DNA from 3 places in the Methylophilus sp. Q8 genome. Region 3 is predicted to be linked to each of the others. Evidence: predicted binding sites of a transcription regulator. Region 3 holds the regulator's gene; each other region holds the start of a gene.

Region 1 (6,532 bases), 770 kb from region 3:
CTGAAACCGCCTCCAAAGGCATGGCCAGTGCTGCCAACAATACTGCAGGCAATACCTCAGGGGCGACCACTGGCACTGCGGGCAGCAGCAATAGCAGTGGCAATATCTCGCATATTTACCGTGCAACCGTAGGCTTTAGTGCATATGAGCTGGATCTGTTCGGCCGCATACGCAACCTGAACCAGCAGGCCTTGCAAACGTTTTATGCCAATGAAGATAATCGCCACAGCACACAGATCAGCCTGATTGCCGAAGTAGCGACCGCCTGGCTAACCCTGGCGGCAGACAAAAAGCGACTCGCGATTGCCCAGCAAACCCAGCAAAGTCAGCAAGCCACTTATGATATCAACCAGAAAATGTTTGAACTGGGCGTTGCCAATGCGTTGACTTTGAAACAACTGCAGACCAGTGTCGACAGTGCACGTGTCGCAGTGGCCACCTACAATATGCAAATCAAGCAGGACATCAACGCACTCAATCTGCTGGCGGGCAGCATGGTGCCTGAACAGTGGTTGCCAGCCAGCAACTTGTCCAACGTCGTCGCGACCACAGCCTTACCTGCCGGAGTTAGCTCGCAAACCTTACAGCAACGGCCGGATGTCCGTGCGGCAGAACACTTGCTGGAAGGCGCCAATGCCAATATCGGCGCATTACGCGCGGCCTTCTTCCCCACCATCAGCCTGACCACCACGGTCGGTTCAGCCAGTACCGAATTATCCGGCCTGTTTGCCAAAAATTCCGGCATCTGGACCTTTGTGCCGCAAGTCAGCGTACCGCTGTTTAACGCAGGACGTAACCGTGCCAATTTGACCTCAGCAGAGAAAAACCGCGATATTCTGCTCGCACAATACGAAAAAACCGTGCAAACTGCGTTCCGCGAAGTGGCGGACGTGTTGGTGCAGCGTGAAGGTTTGCAAGCACAACTGGACGCCCAGCACTCACTCACCGCTGCTGCGAATGCGGCATTCCAGCTGGCTGATGTCCGCTTTAAAAATGGGGTCGACAATTACCTGGTGGTGCTGGATGCACAGCGCACGCTTTATACTGCAGAGCAATCGCTGGTCACATTGCAATTAAGTGACGCCGCTAGCCAGCTGACCTTGTATAAGGTCATGGGCGGCGGTTGGCATTAGTGAGTGCATGCATGAACATCATCGTTTTAAACATTAAAGATAAAGATAACCACCAAGTCGCGCACACTTCTTGCTTGGTGCCTAGTGATGAACACAGAAATATCCCCTGCCCAAACCATTACCTTGGCCAAAATCAGACATATCGAGGAGCTGGAGCGACTCGATAGCTGTATCGCATTTGTCGAAAAAATTGGCCAGTTGATCCACCTGATCCAGGCCGAACGTGGTGCTAGCTGCCTCTATATCGCCTCCAATGGGCGACGCTTTGCACCAGAGCGCGCTGACATCATTACGCAAAACCAGGCCATGGAAGCCAGTTTTAGAGAGGCGCTGCAACAGCACTTGCATAGAAACGCGCTGGCAGATGCCAAACAATTGACGCTGACCTCGTGGATCTTGCTAGGCCTGGACCAACTGACTTCTTTGCGGCATCAGATCACTTTGCAAAAGATCAGCTTTGCAGACTGTATCGAATCGTTTAGCCGCCTGATCGGCAGCCTGATTGCACTGATCTTTGAGATCACCGACAGCTCGGTCAATAGCAAGATTTCCACCTGTTTGCTGACGCTTTACAACCTAATCCAGGGCAAGGAATTTGCCGGGCAGGAGCGTGCAGTGGGTGCCTATATGTTTGGTTCAGGCAGCCTGCAACTGCCGCATCAGCAAAAGCTGTTTGAACTCATCGCCCAGCAAGACCGCCATTTTGATTTATTCTGCCAGTTTGGCAGTGAAGAGGTACGCCAGTCATGGCTTGCGCTGCAGGCAACCAGCTGGCACCAGCAACATCAAAAATACCGCACCAAGCTGAGCGCAGCCAAAGACCAGCAGACGCTCAGCCCCAGTAGCGCAGATGTCTGGTTTGAATTGTGCAGCCAGCGTTTAAGCGCCATGTGGCAGATTCAATGTCAGCTCATCCAAACCATGCATGAGTTGTTGGCAGGGCTGGCTAGCAAAGCCAAGAGCGACTTTGAGCAAACCCGGCAATATTTGGATGCCATCCAGGCAACACCAGCCGCTGCGCTCAACAGCACCTTTTTCAACCTGGCGATTCCAGTTGAGAATGCCTTGAATTTTCAGACGCATGATACGTCGCAGGCGTATCCGATGGCCTCCATGATTACGCTGCTGCAACAGCAGTCGCGGCAAATTGCCGAGATGGAAAGTGAGTTGTCTGATACTAAAAAGGCGCTTGCCGAACGCAAGCTGATCGAACGTGCCAAAGGCCTGTTAATGAGCACGCGCGGGCTGAATGAAATGGAAGCGTATAAAACCATGCGCAGCATTGCCATGGAGCAAAACCGCAAGATTATTGATGTCGCTGAAAACATTCTGGCGCATCACGCACAACCGGGCTAAACGCCCGTCAAATTGGTGCATCCGCACACGTATGGTGCGGACAGCACCGCGCTGAAAAGGTTGCATAAAAATGCAACCATCCAAAAAAACCAATATAGAACAATCACTTAAAAATAACGCTTCAGCTGGCACGGCAATTGCTAATTTGGCTTGAGGCTTCAGCTAACGGCGGTTGAAAATCTCGTGTGATACCAGCCTGGGATGTAGCGCGGCTGGGCAGTAAACAAGTCGAATGACTTGTGCAGTAAAAGGACAAAGGCGTCCTGAGTGTAGACAAAAAACAGTCTGCATTCAGGACGCCTTTTTGTTTTTTAACTTTCCCAATTGATTGATGATTAAGGAGCAGCAATGAGCAGTTCTGACAAAAATAATGTGACACCCACTTCAACGGTCACCGAAGTATCCACCACCGAGCAAGTAGACCAGCAGCGCCGTCACTTTTTCATGAATACCCTGGCAGGTGCATTTGGCGCGGCTGCCATGATGAACATGGTGCCCTCTGCAATTCGCAGCCAGGCTTGGGCAGCAGGCTCTGATGCCCCTGAAATCACTGAGGTAAAAGTGGGCTTTATCCCGCTGACGGACTGTGCGCCGATTATTGTCGCCTCACAAATGGGCTTCGATAAAAAATACGGCATCAAAATTGTCCCCTCCAAAGAAGCCTCATGGGCGGGTGTGCGCGACAAAATGGTGAATGGTGAGTTGCATGCAGCGCACGTGTTATACGGTCTAATTTACGGTGTGCAACTAGGCATCGGCGGCCAGCAAAAAGATATGAACATCCTGATGACACTGAACCACAACGGTCAGGGCATCACACTGGCTAACCAGCTGAAAGAAAAAGGCGTGACCAGTGGCGGGACGCTCAAGCGCCTGCTGGATAACGAAAACCGCGACTTTACTTTTGCCCAGACCTTCCCGACCGGCACACACGCCATGTGGTTGTATTACTGGCTGGCCAGTTATGGCATCAATCCGATGCAAGACGTGAAAACCATTGTGGTGCCTCCGCCACAAATGGTCGCCAACATGCGCATCGGCAATATGGACGGCTACTGCGTAGGCGAACCATGGAACGCACGCGCCATCTACGACAAGATTGGTTTTACCGTCGCCACCACCCAGGACATCTGGGCCGATCACCCGGAAAAAGTACTCGGCACCACCGCTGAGTTTGCGGCCAAAAACCCGAATACCGCACTGGCACTGACCAAAGCGATTCTGGAAGCCTGCCGCTATATCGATGCGACTAAAAACCGCCCGGAAGTGGCCAAACTGATTGCAGGCAAAGCCTACGTCAATGCGCCAGAAGAAGTGATTGAAGGCCGCTTCCTCGGCCACTACGACAATGGTATCGGCAAAAAATGGGAAGACCCGAACTACATGAAATTCTTCAATGACGGCAAGGTCAACTTCCCTTACCTGTCTGATGGCATGTGGTTCCTGACACAGCACAAACGCTGGGGCTTGTTGAAGTCTGACCCTGACTACCTGGGCATCGCGAAAAAGGTCAACCGTATCGACATTTATACCGAAGCAGCCAAATCACTGGGCATTGCGGTGCCAGATGCCATGCGTAGCAGCAAGCTGATCGATGGCGTGGTCTGGGATGGTAAGGATCCGAAAGCCTATGCCAGCAGCTTCAAGGTGAAAGCCTAACCTTTAAAGGAGAATCACCATGAATGTCGTCAGCTTGAAGAAAGAAAACATCATGCAAAAAAGCGAGGAAGCTGTCACCACAGCACCTGCGCAACCAGTTGTTGCTGTGGTTACCCCTCTCTCAACCACAGCTGCAAAAGCCACCGCGCCCAAGCGCGGGGCATGGGTGGCAACGGCTAAACGAGGATTTGAATGGCTGTTGCCGCCTGTGATTGGCTTGATGGTATTCGCAGCCATCTGGGCCACGGTAGCCGCACTGACACAAGGCTTGCCAGGCCCGGTCAAAACCTGGCAATCGGCTGTCGAGCTGTTCAGCGACCCGTTTTATATCAACAACCCAAATGACATGGGCATAGGCTGGAACATTCTGAGCTCACTGCAACGTGTGGCGACGGGTTTTGGCCTGGCTGCGATTGTCGGCATCCCGATGGGCTTTGTGATTGGCCGCTATGCCTTTATGTCCAGAATGGCGGCACCGATTATCAGCCTGCTCAAACCGGTGTCACCGCTGGCCTGGCTGCCCATTGGCCTGCTGGTATTCAAGGCGGCCAACCCTGCGGCGATCTGGGTGATCTTCATCACCGCCGTGTGGCCAATGATTATCAACACCGCCGTCGGCGTGAGCAAAGTGCCGCAAGACTATATGAATGTGGCCAAAGTGCTCAACCTGTCCGAATGGAAAGTTGTGACCAAAATTCTGCTGCCTTATGTCATGCCTTACATGATGACCGGTGTCCGCCTGTCGATTGGTGCAGCCTGGCTGGTGATTGTGGCGGCAGAAATGTTGACTGGCGGCATGGGCATCGGCTTCTGGGTGTGGGATGAGTGGAACAACCTCAATGTAGAGCACATCATCATCGCCATTTTTATTGTCGGCATTGTCGGTTTGTTACTCGAACAGTTGCTGGTGCTGGTGGCAAAACGCTACAGCTACGAATAACCCGCAGGAAAAGGATTCTTATTATGACGACCAATGTAATGCAAGACCGTTATGTCCTGATTGAAAACGTCAACATGACGTTTCACACCAAAAAAGGCAGTTTTCAGGCACTGAAAGATATCAACCTGAATATCCGTGAAGGCGAGTTTATTTCCATCATCGGCCACTCTGGCTGTGGCAAGTCTACGGTACTCAACCTGATTGCCGGGTTGCTGCAACCCAGTGAAGGCTACCTGTTTTGTGCCGGCCGTGAAATCTCCAAGCCTGGCCCTGAGCGTGCCGTGGTGTTCCAAAACCACTCTCTGCTGCCATGGCTGACCTGTTTTGAAAATGTTTACCTGGCTGTAGAACGCGTATTTGGCGATAAAGAAGGTCCGACACAACTGGCTGAGCGCACCCGTGCAGCGCTGGAACTGGTGGGTTTAAGCCACGCCATTGAAAAACGCCCAAACGAAATCTCTGGCGGCATGAAGCAACGCGTCGGCATTGCGCGCGCACTGGCCATGGAGCCTAAGGTATTGCTGCTGGACGAGCCATTCGGCGCGCTGGACGCCCTCACCCGTGCCGGTTTGCAAGACGAGCTGATGGACATTATGGCACGTTCAGGTTGCACTGCCGTGATGGTCACGCACGATGTAGACGAAGCCGTGTTGCTGTCAGACCGCATCGTTATGATGACCAACGGCCCGGCAGCGACCATAGGCGAAATCCTGGAAGTCGATTTGCCTCGTCCGCGTAAACGTCTGGAGCTGGTAGAAGACCCGGCGTATACGCATCTGCGCAGCGAAGTATTGAAGTTTTTGTATGAGCGCCACGCTAAAAAGGCGGCATAGATATAAGTAGTGCTGACGGGCGGTCACCCGCCAGCACTGCATACCTCATCGAAGTATGGTTACCCCACATAGAAAAAGGAGCAACACATGAACGCTAACTCACACCCACGCTTACGTCAAGTTTCAGTCGCGCTATTGCTGGCGGCTTTTAGCATGCAGGCGATGGCTGAAGAAGAGATCATCCCTGAATACACTTTTATGGATGCGATTAAAACTGGCAAGAATATGACCAGCTTTAGACTGCGTTATGAATATGTGGACCAGGATGGTTTACAACCAGGCACATATCCTAACAACGCGGCAAACCCCACAGCCAATAAAGAGCTGAAAGCTGCTAATGCGTTAACCCTGCGCAGCCTGATCGGCTGGCAAACTGCGCCCTACCATAACTTTAGCTTTGCTGCCCAGTTGATCAATGTGTCCAAACTGGCTGATAACTTTAACGATAGCACCAACAACACCTTGATTAACAGCGTTTCTAACCAATCAAGCAATATCGAATATGCCAAGGTTGTCGACCCTGACTACACGGGTGTCAACCAATTGTTTGTCGAGTGGACCGGCATTAAAAACACCCGCGTGCGTGCTGGTCGTCAGCAGGTAAACCTCGA
Region 2 (6,532 bases), 960 kb from region 3:
ATTTGCAAATTACTGACGCAGAGTTTGCCAAAGAGATTGAAGTGGTTAAAGAGGAGCGGCGCTGGCGCACTGAAGATAAGCCGCAGTCACGCGTGAACGAACAGTTTGAAGCCTCTGTGTACAGAGCGCATCCTTATGGGCGCCCGGTGGTTGGTTTTATGAATGACCTGGAAAACATGACCGCCGCAGATGCGCGTGAGTGGTACCGCACCTGGTATGCACCAAATAATGCGACGATCGTCGTGGTGGGTGATGTGAAGGCGCAGGAGGTGTTTGCACTGGCTGAAAAAAACTTTGGCAAACTGGTTGCAAAAACCTTGCCCGCGCGCAAACCACAAGTGGAGCCTGTGCAATTGGGCGAGCGTCGCGCCATAGTCAAAGCCCCGGCCAAACTGCCGTATTTTGTGATGGGCTTTCATGCGCCAGCGCTCAAAAATGGCGAGGCGTATAGCGAGCAAGACTGGGAGCCTTATGCGCTGGAAGTGTTGTCCAGCATTTTGAGTGGCAACGGTGCCTCGCGCCTCAACCAGAAGCTGGTGCGCGAGCAGGCCATTGCCCTGGAAATTGATACCGCCTATGACAGTACCAATCGTGGCCAGACGTCGACATTTGAAGTTGCGGCTTCACCGAGTGATGGCATCTCGCAGGAAGCCTTGATCAAGGCCATTTGGGCACAAATCGATGAGCTTAAGAATAATGGTGTGACGGCTGCTGAATTGCATCGCGTGAAAGCCGCAGTGATTGCGGCGGATGTGTATAAACGTGACTCTGTGTTCTATCAGGCCATGCAAATCGGGCAACTGGAAACCATGCGCTATCCGCTGTCATTGTTACAGAGCAATGCCGCCAGGGTGCAGGCGGTGACCTCGGAACAAGTACAGGCGGTGGCTAAAAAGTATTTATTGCCGGACCAATTAACCCTGGTCAGCCTGGATCCGCAACCGATGACCACCGATCAGAAACCAGCTGGTCGTCCGCATCAGCACTAATTTGATTTTATTTTTTACTGGTTTTATTTAATGCGCCTGCATCACAGGCGAATCAAGGAACAGCATGAACGTAATTGGTTTTTTGAAAGTGGCCCTATTGGCGCTGGTGTTGCAAGGGTATGCCGCCAATGTCCTGGCCGCCCTGAACATTCAGCATTGGACAACCGCGGAAGGTAGTGAGGTTTACTTTGTTGAAAATCACTCACTGCCGATGATGGATGTCAGCATTAATTTCCGTGCTGGCAGTGCCTATGATAAGCCTGAAACCGGCGGTACGGCGGCGGTAACGCACCATTTGATGGCGTTGGTTGCGGGCGGGCTTGAGGAGGAGGCACTCACCAATCGTTTTGCGGATATTGGTGCCGTGCTGGGCGGCAGTTTTGATGCTGACCGTGCCAGCTTCAAGTTGCGCACGTTGACCAGTGAACAGCAGGCAGCGCTGGATGCGTTTGCGTTGGTATTGCATCAGCCGGATTTTCCACCAGCAGTGCTTGCGCGCGAGCAGGCGCGTATCGTCGCTGCCCTGCAGGAGGCCGAAACCGAGCCTGACAGCATCGCACAAAAAGCGTTTATGCAGTCCGTGTATGGCATGCATCCTTACAGCCTGGATCAAAACGGTGAAATCTCCACCGTGCAGTCGCTGACGGTGGCGCAGTTACGCCAGTTTTATCAAACTTACTACACGGCCAAGTCGGCAGTGATTGCCATGATGGGAGATTTGACCACCGAGCAAGCCAGGCAGATTGCCGCACGGCTGAGTGCTGGTTTGCCGCAAAGCGCTGCGGTAGCGCCGGTGCCGCCAGTGACAGCGACTGCCTCGGCCAGCGTGAAAAAATTGCCGCATCCGGCGGTGCAGGCGCATATCCTGCTGGGGCAGCCTGGGAATAAACGGGGTGACGCGGACTTTTTCCCTTTGTATGTGGGTAACTATATTCTGGGTGGCGGCGGTTTTGTGTCGCGCCTGACTGAAGTAGTGCGTGAGAAGCGCGGCCTGGCTTACAGTGTGTATAGTTATTTTATGCCGATGAGCCAGTTAGGCCCGTTCCAGATCGGTCTGCAAACCAAGAAGGAGCCGGCTGATGAAGCACTCAAACTGGTGAAAGAGACGGTGCAGCAGTTTGTGGATAACGGCGTGACGGAAAAAGAACTGGCTGCGGCCAAGGATAACCTGATCGGCGGATTTCCGCTGCGCATAGACAGCAACAGCAAGATTCTGGAATACCTGAATATGATTGGTTTTTACCAGCTGCCTTTGGATTACCTGGATAGTTTTAATGATCATGTGGCCAAGGTGACGGTTCAGCAGGTGAATGATGCGTTTAAGCGACGTGTTCACCCGGAAAGTTTTGCCACCGTGATTGTCGGGGCCGAATAGTGAAAAAGCCGACCACATGGTCGGCTTTTTTATGGTGCTTAATATTCTTTAAACCAGCCGCTTTTTGCGTGCCAGCAGGTAGTATAGAAATGCACCCAGCAGGTTGAGGAAGAAAATCACCAAAAACCAGACCAGTTTGTCTTCACTTTGATTGGCCAGGCAATCGACCAGCATCCATACCCAAAATAATCCTAGTGCCAGTGCAATCAGGCTGCCTAATATGCCAAAGCCAAATAAGAATTCCATGCTGTTTTCCTTTGTTAATTGCCATGAATCATAGCACGATCCATTTGCATGGATGATCATGTAAATGTGGCTGCTAGCAAGAACGCCTTTATAATCATGCTTTGTCGTTGCTAACGAATAGAACAATATTCATGAATCAAGTTCGCCTGAATGCTGGCGTTTGGCGTAGCCGCATACTCAAATTTCCGGATGCAGAAGGCTTGCGTCCGACGTCTGACCGCGTGCGCCAGACTTTGTTTAACTGGTTAGGGCAGGAGATGACAGGCAAAGCCTGCCTGGATTTGTTTGCAGGCACGGGTGCCCTGGGCTTTGAAGCGCTATCGCGCAATGCCAGTCAAGTGACCATGCTGGAACTGGCCAAAGCGCCGTTTCAGGCATTGCTGCAAAACCAGCGCTTGCTGGGCGCGACGCAGGCTGAGATCCGGCAAATGGATGCCTTGCAGTTTTTGGCGCAAAACAAACAGCGCTATGATGTGGTTTTCTGCGACCCACCCTACCATAAACAGTGGCTGGATAAGTTGTTGCCACAGTTGGCCAGCCACCTGGCCGAAGATGGTTTGCTGTATGTAGAGGCAGAATATGCGTTAAAATCCGACTCGGGCTGGCAAGTGATCAAGTCCGGCAAGGCGGGGCAGGTGTTTTATCATCTGCTGCAGCCAGTAAACGCATAGGTCAGGGACACCTTAAAAAAATATTCGGGGTAAAGGTGAATGAGTAAAGTCAGAGTGGCAGTGTATCCGGGAACATTTGATCCGATTACATTGGGGCATGAAGATATTGTGCGCAGGGCCGCCAATCTGTTTGATGAGGTGATTGTGGCCGTGGCGGGCAGTACCAGCAAGCAGACCTTGTTCAGCCTGCAAGAGCGCGTGGCGTTGGCCGAGTCTGTGTTTAATGGCAGCAACATTCGCGTGGTGGGCTTTGATGGCCTGCTGATGCAGTTCGTGCAGGCGCAAGGCGGACAGATGGTGATTCGAGGTTTGCGTGCGGCCAGTGATTTTGAATACGAGTTTCAACTGGCAGGCATGAACCGCAAGCTGTATCCAAAACTTGAGACCCTGTTTATGACGCCCGCCGAAGAATTTATGTTTATCTCCTCCAGCCTGGTGCGCGAAGTCGCGCGACTGGGCGGTGATGTGAACCAGTTTGTGTCGCCAGGCGTCGAAACTGCAATCAAGCAAAAACTGGTCGCTGCTTAACGCTATACCAGATAGAGAATCCCTTATTTTAAAGAGTCATGGCGTTATTTATTACCGATGAATGTATTAACTGCGATGTTTGCGAGCCGGTGTGCCCGAATGAGGCCATTTCGCAAGGCGCGGAAATCTATGAAATCAACCCTGACCTGTGCACCGAATGTGTTGGGCATTACGATAAGCCACAATGTCAGCAGGTATGCCCCATCAGTTGTATTCCGCTAGACCCGGATCGACCTGAAACACAGGAACAGCTGATGGAAAAGTATGTGCGGATCACTGCACTCAATCATTAAAAAAATAATTAAAACCAACATTAAAACGAAGTTACACGGATCTCAAGGAGTCAATAATGCGAGTATTACATACCATGTTGCGCGTAGGCGATTTGCAACGTTCGATTGATTTTTATACGGGCGTGCTAGGCATGAAGCTGATCCGTACCCAGGATTACCCGGATGGCGAATTTACGCTGGCATTTGTCGGCTATGGCAATGAGTACGATAACACCGTGCTAGAGTTGACCTACAACTACGGCAAAACAGCCTATGACATGGGTGGCGCGTATGGCCATATGGCGATCGAGGTTGACGATGCTTACAAAGCCTGTGAATTGGTCAAAACCAAAGGCGGCAAAGTGGTGCGCGAAGCGGGGCCGATGAAGCACGGCACGATTGTCATTGCGTTTATCGAAGACCCGGACGGCTATAAAATCGAATTCATCCAGAAGGGGACGATTGAGTACCCCGTTAATGTCTAACCAGGCACAGTTATTAGAGGCTGTGACACAGGCGCAAGCTGGCAACTGGGATGCGGCCCACAATATCGCGCAGGACTATAGCGACTCCACAGCGAACTGGATTCACGCCGTGCTGCATAAGATTGAAGGCGATACCTGGAATAGCAAGTACTGGTATGCCAGAACGGGTGGTCACCAATATGAAGATTACGGCCCGGATGTGGCCGCAGAGCTGGTGGCCATTCAACAATGGTTGAACACTGCTGCTGCGCAATAATTGATTGCTTACTTATGATCTTCGTCAGCAGGGCGGCGGCTGGAAATAAAAATCCCCCATAGTGACTGCACAAACAGGCCAATCACGGTGCCGGTGATAAATAGCAACAGGCAGGCGAGCAAACACACCAACAGCAAGAAGGCATCTTGCTGCCACAGACCCAGCGCAGACAGCGACTGCCAGACAGTCAGTATTTGCTGTATCCAATGATCGAGGTTGATAAGCGCCATGTGTTTATTATGCCTTAGGAAACACGGAATTAAGCGGCTGCGCGAGCGAATTGCGGCGTTGCGCGGTACTCGAAATCCTCATGTACTATATGTACATTCCGGTTTCTGCGTGCCGTGCGCCTTGCACTTCATCTCGCTCACTTCTGCCGTATTTCCTTTTTAACAGTAATTGCTTCTGAAAACAATTTACTCGCAAGTAAATCATTGTGCATGGTGCGTATTGATCTCAATCTTGTTCACCACAATACTTTTTGCACTGCCTTGTTATAGAGCCAAATCAGTGCACTCTCTTGCCTGATGTCGGTGCGTGTGCGCTATTCTAATTATTTAACACCATGATTTTTAAGTGAAAAAAGATACCTTGAATATGGCCTGCTTGTTGCTAGTCTAGCATGGAGCTAGCACTGAGCTAGAGGAGAGGCACCATGATAAAAAAACTTGCGGCCAGCGCCACGATGTCAGCCGCCATGATTTCGGCAGACAGCCAATTGACCGACAATATTCAATTACTGGGCGAGTTGCTCGATAAAGCGATTCTGGAGGTTGAAGGTGACGAGGTTGCGCAGAAGATTGCGTCTATTCGCCAAGCCGCCCTGCGCTTTCACCAGACACATGACCAGCAAGCCTCGCTAGACCTGGAGCAGTTATTGGCCGGCCTGAGTCTGGAGCATACCGTGCGTGTGGTACGGGCATTGGCCTATTTCAAGCATTTGGTGAACCTGGCTGAGGATTTATACGGCCAGCAATTAGGGCATTGCCAGCAGAATACACCTGCGCCCGGCATGCTTTCATATACCTTGTTGCAAATCAAAGCGGCGGGGATCCCGGCAGATACGATTAAACATCTGTTACAGGATGCGCTGATTTCCCCTGTGCTCACCGCGCACCCCACCGAAGTGCAGCGCAAAAGCGTGCTGGATATTGAACGCCTGATTGCCGAACTGTTGGCAGATCGTGCGCAAATGGTCTCCGCACGCCAGCGCACCCGCAATAGCCTGCTGTTGCAAGGCGCGGTGTCGGCGTTGTGGCAAACCCGCATGATGCGTTACTCCAAACTCAGCGTGCTCAATGAAATTGAAAATGCACTGACCTATTACGAAAGTACGTTTTTGCATGTCATCCCTGAGATTCTGCAAGACGTTGAGCGCGACTTGTCTGACTTGCTGCCCAATGTAGCATTGCCCGGCTTTTTGCGTATGGGCAGCTGGATAGGCGGTGACCGGGATGGCAACCCGTTTGTGAACGGGGCGACGTTGCGCGAAAGCGTGCGCTTGCAGGCCATTACTTTATTCAGGTTTTATTTACAGGAACTGGCGGCATTAAAGCGCGAACTGGCAGTTTCAACGCGGGTGGTCGGCGTGGACGAGGCTGTGCTGCAAATGACCAAAGCGTCGCGTGACCAATCGCAACACCGTCTGGATGAACCTTATCGCCTGGCGCTAAACGGTATTCACGATGGTTTGCTGGCCACGGCCAATAC
Region 3 (6,532 bases):
GGTCGAGTTTAGCAAGCAGGTCAAGGTCATACGCCAGGGCACGCTGGCCAAGCCTGAAATGCAGTTGCAAACCGAACATTTAACGCTGGAGCCGGATACAGACCTCGCTTACACCGATTTGCCGGTCACGATCCGTCAGCTACCAGCGACGGTGATCACAGGCACCGGCATGCGTTTTGATAACAAAGCAGGCACCATGCAATTATTTAACCGGGTGCATGTACATTATGTACGCGTACCCGCAGTCGCAAAAACTGCAAGCCCGGCAGCGAAGGCGAAAACAGGCAAACACAAGGGTCGTTGATTCTGGAGAAATGAGTTGAACACGCACAAGCCATTATTTTATGCCACCTGCTTGACCTTATGGGCACTGCTATCGTGGTCAACCAGCGTGCTGGCTGAAGAGTCTGACCGTGACCAGCCGATTGAGCTGGAAGCGGATACCGTGACCGTGAATGATGCCAAAAAAATCAGCATTTATACCGGCAATGTGATCCTCAACCAGGGCACCCTGCAAATCAAAGCCGACAAAATGATTGTGCGTGAAGACCAGGATGGCTTTCAGCACAGCACCTGTACCGGCAACCCGACCACATTCAAGCAAAAACGCACTGGCAAAGACGAATGGATGCAAGGCAGCGGACAGCGTATTGAATACAACGCGCGCATGGACAAGGTACAGCTATACACCAACGCCTGGGTCAAACGTGGTGAAGACCTGGTCACCGGTGACTACATCAGTTATGACGCCAATGCAGAGTACGCCGAAGTCATTGGCGGCACCAAGGCTAACCCCAATGGTACCGCCGGTAGCCGTGTCAAAGCGACTATCCAGCCCAAGAACAAAACCACGCCGCCTGTGATTGATAACAAGCCAACCTCGCAGCAAGGGCTGCGCATGAACCGCTCGCTGCAAATCAAAGTGGAACCGGCACCCGCCGACACCACTAATGAGCCTACGAAAGCGCAACCTTAAAGACCGGCCTTATGCAGACAACAGTTTCACCAGATCATAACCATTTACGTGTCAGCCACCTGAAAAAAGCCTATCAGGGACGCACCGTGGTTAAAAACACCACACTTGAGCTACGCAGCGGCGAAGTGATTGGTTTGCTCGGCCCGAATGGTGCTGGCAAAACCACCAGCTTTTATATGATTGTTGGCCTGGTCGCACTGGACGACGGCAGCATTACGCTGAATGGCGCAGATGTCAGCCGCGCGCCCATGCACGAGCGCGCCCGCATGGGCCTGGCTTACCTGCCACAAGAAGCATCCATTTTTCGTAAAATGACGGTGACTGATAATATTTTATCAATTCTGGAAACCCGCCCTTACACGGAAGAAGAGCGTGAAGCGCGGCTGGAGTCTTTACTGGATCAATTACATATCCAGCATATCCGTCACAGCCAGGCCGTCAGCCTGTCGGGCGGCGAGCGCCGCCGCGTAGAGATTGCGCGCTGCCTGGCCACAGACCCGAAATTCATCCTGCTGGATGAGCCATTTGCCGGGATTGACCCGATTGCGGTGATTGAGATCCAGAAAATTATCCGCTACCTGAGCAGCCAGAATATTGGCATTTTGATTACAGACCACAACGTGCGTGAAACCCTGGATATTTGTGACCGGGCGTATATCGTTAATGAAGGCGCTGTGTTTGCCGCAGGCACGCCAGACGAAATCATTCAGAACGAAGGCGTACGTGAAGTCTATCTGGGCAAGAATTTTAGGCTGTAACCTGATATGAAGCAAAACCTGCAATTACGCATCTCACAAAACCTGGCGCTCACCCCGCAACTTCAGCAGTCCATCCGCCTGTTGCAGTTGTCCACGCTGGAGTTAAGCCAGGAGCTGGAAACCATCCTGCAGGAAAATCCGCTGCTGGAAATGGCTGACGGCGAAGAAGGAGAATTTGAAGATAACTCGCCATTGGCCACCAGCTCGACAGACACAGAGCAGGTGGATGCAAGTTCATTTGATGTCGCTACCCAAAACGACCTCACTCCTCCTGCAGAGAGTCTGCGTGATGAACCACGTGACGAAACGAGCGGCACTGAAGGCGAACAACCGAATCTGAATGAAGAATTCACGCCGCCCGAGTTTGAAGATGACTACGAAGAGTTTGGCAGTGCCAGCAACTGGGACGAAGCGGGCCGCAACAACCTCGATGATGAAGATAGTGACTTCTCTCGCCAGGACGCCAACAATATCAGTCTGCGCGAGCACCTGATCAACCAGATGCAGTTGGCACATCTATCCAAGCGTGACATGGATCTGGTGAAATTTTTGCTCGACAGCATTAACGATGATGGTTATTTAGAGCAGGATTTACAAGAGATTGTCGACCTGTTGCCGCCAGAGCTGGAAATTGAGTTACTGGAGCTGGAAACCGCACTGAAATTGATCCAGAACCTGGATCCGATCGGCGTCGGCGCACGTGACCTGCGTGAATGCATCTTGCTACAACTGCAAGTACTGCCGCCTGAGACACCTTATTTGCGTATTGCGATGGCGATTGCCAAAGATCACCTGGCATTGCTCGCCAACAAAGACTTTGTCAAATTGCGCAAGGTACTCACTTGCGACGAAGCCGCGCTCAAAGGCGCGCAACACCTGATTCGCCAGCAAAATCCCAAGCCAGGCAACGAGTTTGCGACCTTTAGCCATGACCACTTTATCCAGCACGATGTCGTGGTCAAAAAAATCAAAGGCATCTGGATGGCATCGCTCAATGATGGCGTGATCCCCAAATTGCGTATCAATCAGTTGTATGCAGATATCCTCAAGCGCAACCGTGAAAGCTCCGGCCAATATCTGCAGAGCCAGATGCAGGAAGCCAAATGGATGATTAAAAATATCCAGCAACGCTTTTCTACCATCTTGCGTGTGTCGCAAGCGATTGTGGACAGACAGCGCAATTTCTTTGAACATGGTGAAATTGCCATGCGGCCCCTGGTATTGCGCGAAATTGCCGAAGAGCTCGACTTGCATGAAAGCACGGTTTCTCGCGTGACAACGCATAAGTATATGCTCACGCCACGCGGTGTATTTGAACTTAAATACTTTTTTGGCAGCTCAGTTGCCACCGATGCGGGCGGCTCATGCTCTGCAACCGCCATTCGCGCCCTGATCAAACAAATGGTCGCTGAAGAGAACCAGAAAAAACCATTGTCCGACAATCAAATCACCGATACGCTGGCGCAGCAAGGCATTGTGGTTGCGCGCCGCACCATTGCCAAATACCGCGAATCGCTGAATATTCCACCGGCCAACTTACGCAAATCGCTGTAAACCAAAAAGGCCGCAAATGCGGCCTTTTTTAATCAGTAACACATGTTTACTGGATGGTGATTTTGGCAAACTTGCGCTTGCCGACTTGTGCCACCACGGTCACCCCTTTTGCCAGTGACAGGTTTTTATCATCAACTTTTACGCTATCCAGCTTCACGCCGCCTTGTTGCACGGCGCGCATGGCTTCACTGGTGCTTTCCACCAGACCCGCCTGCTTGAGCAACTGGCTGATACTGATGCTATCACCGTCAATCGCCACTGCCACCTCAGGCACATCATCAGGAATCCCGCCTTTGGCACGGGTCTGGAAGTCTTGCAGGGCCTTTTCAGCCGCCGCCTGGCCGTGGAAACGGGCGACGATCTCCTGCGCAAAACCGACCTTGATATTACGCGGATTGTCGCCAGCAGCCACTTGTGCTTTCCACTGGGCGATAGTTTCCAGGGTGGCAAATGACAGCAAGTCGATGTAACGCCACATCAGTTCATCAGAAACCGACATGATTTTGGCAAAAATCGTCTCAGGCGCTTCGCTGATACCAATATAGTTACCCAAAGACTTGGACATTTTATTCACGCCGTCCAGGCCTTCCAGCAACGGCATCATCAACACGCATTGCTGCGATTGGCCAGCCTGCTTTTGCAATTCACGGCCCATTAGCAGGTTAAATTTCTGGTCTGTGCCGCCCAGTTCCAAATCGGCCTGCAAAGCCACAGAGTCATAGCCCTGCAATAAGGGATACAAGAATTCATGAATCGCGATTGGCTGGTTGCCTTTGAAGCGCTTGGAGAAGTCATCGCGCTCCAGCATACGGGCGACCGTATGGCTGGCTGCCAGCTTGATCATGCCCGCGGCACCGAGGTCGCTTAACCACTTGGAGTTAAACACAATCTCGGTTTTGGCCGGGTCCAGAATCTTGAATACCTGCTCGGAATAGGTATCAGCATTCGCCTTCACCTGTTCAACCGTTAACGGCGGGCGCGTGGTACTTTTACCCGTCGGGTCACCAATCATGCCGGTAAAGTCACCGATCAGGAATTGAATCTGGTGCCCCAGATCCTGCAACTGGCGCAATTTGTTAATCAGCACGGTGTGCCCCAGATGCAAATCAGGCGCAGTGGGGTCAAAACCCGCTTTCACACGCAAGGGTTTGCCAGTTTTCAGCTTTTCAATCAGTTCTTGCTCGATTAATAGCTCATCGGCACCGCGTTTGATAATCGCCAGTGCATTCACAATCTCTGGACTCAGTGCTTCAGTCGTCACTGAAGCTTGGTTTACGTCTGTCATAAAGGTTCTTTTTTTGAGGCGCGCGTTGCGCGCACTTCGTCATGAAAGTAAAACAGCTATTTTAACGTAATCCCATGCATTTCTGTAAGCCAGGCATGAGCAGTGTTACACTTATGCCTTATGAATTTTTCTGCCCCACCCACTCAAACGCGCCTGTTTATCGGCCTGATGTCTGGTACCAGTCTGGATGGGGTGGACGCCGTCCTGGTCGCGCAACAAGGCGAGCACCTGCAGCAACAAAGCCAGTATTTCCTGCCTTATCCGGCAGATATCAGGCAAATCCTGCTGGATCTGCATACACCAGCCGTCAACGAATTACATACTGCCGCTATAGTGTCCAATCAGCTGGCCGACCTCTATGCAGCGGCAGTGCAAGGCTTATTGCAAACAGCCAATGTATCGGCAGAAGCCGTGACGGCGATTGGCTGCCATGGGCAAACCATACGCCACTGTCCTGATCTGGCCAACGGCCAGGCCTATACCTTGCAACTGGGTAACCATGCACGCCTGGCGGAACGCACTGGCATCACCGTAGTCGGCGACTTTCGCAGCCGCGACATTGCGGCTGGCGGACAAGGTGCACCATTAGTGCCCGCCTTTCACCAGGCAGTCTTTGCGGCACCTGACACACATCGCGTCATTTTGAATATTGGCGGCATCGCCAACCTGAGCGACTTACCGGTGAGCGGCAAGGTGATTGGCTTTGATTCCGGCCCCGGCAACTTACTTATGGACTCATGGACCCTGCAGCACACAGGCCAGAGCTATGATGCTGGTGGCGCCTGGGCAGTACGTGGCGACGTCAATCCAGCCTTGCTGGACGCTTTGCTCGCTGACCCGTATTTTGCATTGCCCATCCCGAAAAGCACTGGCCGCGACCTGTTTAACCAGGCCTGGCTCCATGCACACCTGCAAGCCCATGCTGACACACCACAGAATGTCGCGCGTACGCTGCTGGAACTGACTGCAGTGACGATCGCCAATGCCTTGAAACAGCATTGCAGCGGTGCTGCAGAAATCTATGTCTGCGGCGGCGGTGCGCACAACATTGCCTTGATAGACAGATTGCAAACCCTGTGCGGGCGACCAGTGCAACACACGGATAGCCTGGGAATTGGCGTCGACTGGGTGGAAGCCGTTGCTTTTGCCTGGCTGGCGCAACGTTGCGTGGATCATCAACCCGGCAACCTGCCTGCCGTCACCGGCGCAGCAGGGCCACGGGTATTAGGCGCGATTTATCCGAATTAGGACTAAGACACCCTAAAGCAGTGCGAATGCACTCAATGTTTGATTTAAACTGGTGCAGGATTGAAGACGATTTTTTAACTTTTCCACCCTCATTTCCGCGCAAGCCCCCATATTCAAAAACGATTGCGTATAATTTAGACAACCTTGACTTAAACAGAGTACGTTATGGCTACCAAAGCGACCATTACATTTGACAACGACAGTACCGCAATTGAATTGCCCGTCTTAAAGGGCAGCTTGGGCACGGATGTAATCGATATCCGTAACTTGGGCAAACATGGTTACTTCACATTTGACCCCGGCTTTATGTCTACGGCTTCTTGCAACTCCGGCATCACCTTTATTGATGGTGAACAAGGGTTGCTGTATTACCGTGGCTACCCGATTGAACAGCTGGCAGAAAACTGTAACTTCCTCGAAGTTTCGCACTTACTGCTCAATGGCGAACTGCCGGACCTGCAACAACGTGAAGCATTCGTCGACACCATCAGCCAGCACACCATGCTGCACGACCAGATGAGCAACGTGTTTCGCGGTTTCCGCCGCGATGCCCACCCGATGGCAGTCATGATTGCGGTCGTGGGTGCCATGGCTGCGTTTTATCCCGACAATAACAATGTGGCCGACCCGGAATCTCGCCGGGTGGCCGCCATGCGTCTACTAGCCAAAGTACCGACGATTGCCGCCTGGAGCTACAAGTACAATGTAGGC

The links. The regulator sigma-54, encoded in region 3, starts transcription at its own class of promoters, with help from an activator protein. The targets are predictions, from matches to a motif close to TGGCACNNTTCCTGCT.
Positions count from the first base shown of each region.
Region 1: the regulator sigma-54 is predicted to act here: its motif matches at 2,616-2,631, upstream of GQ52_RS09605 (CmpA/NrtA family ABC transporter substrate-binding protein).
Region 2: the regulator sigma-54 is predicted to act here: its motif matches at 5,421-5,436, upstream of ppc (phosphoenolpyruvate carboxylase).

Region 1 covers NZ_JUHE01000001.1:1,978,800-1,985,331, reverse strand. The annotation lists gene GQ52_RS09615 (efflux transporter outer membrane subunit) at 1-1,133, shown strand, start outside; gene GQ52_RS09610 (nitrate regulatory protein) at 1,221-2,489, shown strand; gene GQ52_RS09605 (CmpA/NrtA family ABC transporter substrate-binding protein) at 2,838-4,148, shown strand; gene ntrB (nitrate ABC transporter permease) at 4,168-5,088, shown strand; gene GQ52_RS09595 (ABC transporter ATP-binding protein) at 5,112-5,921, shown strand; gene GQ52_RS09590 (hypothetical protein) at 6,009-6,532, shown strand, end outside.
Region 2 covers NZ_JUHE01000001.1:245,578-252,109, reverse strand. The annotation lists gene GQ52_RS01305 (pitrilysin family protein) at 1-989, shown strand, start outside; gene GQ52_RS01300 (pitrilysin family protein) at 1,054-2,364, shown strand; gene GQ52_RS01295 (PLDc N-terminal domain-containing protein) at 2,413-2,610, opposite strand; gene rsmD (16S rRNA (guanine(966)-N(2))-methyltransferase RsmD) at 2,742-3,281, shown strand; gene coaD (pantetheine-phosphate adenylyltransferase) at 3,321-3,809, shown strand; gene GQ52_RS01280 (YfhL family 4Fe-4S dicluster ferredoxin) at 3,848-4,102, shown strand; gene gloA (lactoylglutathione lyase) at 4,159-4,566, shown strand; gene GQ52_RS01270 (hypothetical protein) at 4,559-4,822, shown strand; gene GQ52_RS01265 (hypothetical protein) at 4,831-5,052, opposite strand; gene ppc (phosphoenolpyruvate carboxylase) at 5,478-6,532, shown strand, end outside.
Region 3 covers NZ_JUHE01000001.1:1,209,403-1,215,934, reverse strand. The annotation lists gene lptC (LPS export ABC transporter periplasmic protein LptC) at 1-304, shown strand, start outside; gene lptA (lipopolysaccharide transport periplasmic protein LptA) at 320-976, shown strand; gene lptB (LPS export ABC transporter ATP-binding protein) at 988-1,734, shown strand; gene GQ52_RS05860 (RNA polymerase factor sigma-54) at 1,741-3,288, shown strand; gene tyrS (tyrosine--tRNA ligase) at 3,335-4,573, opposite strand; gene GQ52_RS05850 (anhydro-N-acetylmuramic acid kinase) at 4,694-5,821, shown strand; gene gltA (citrate synthase) at 5,987-6,532, shown strand, end outside.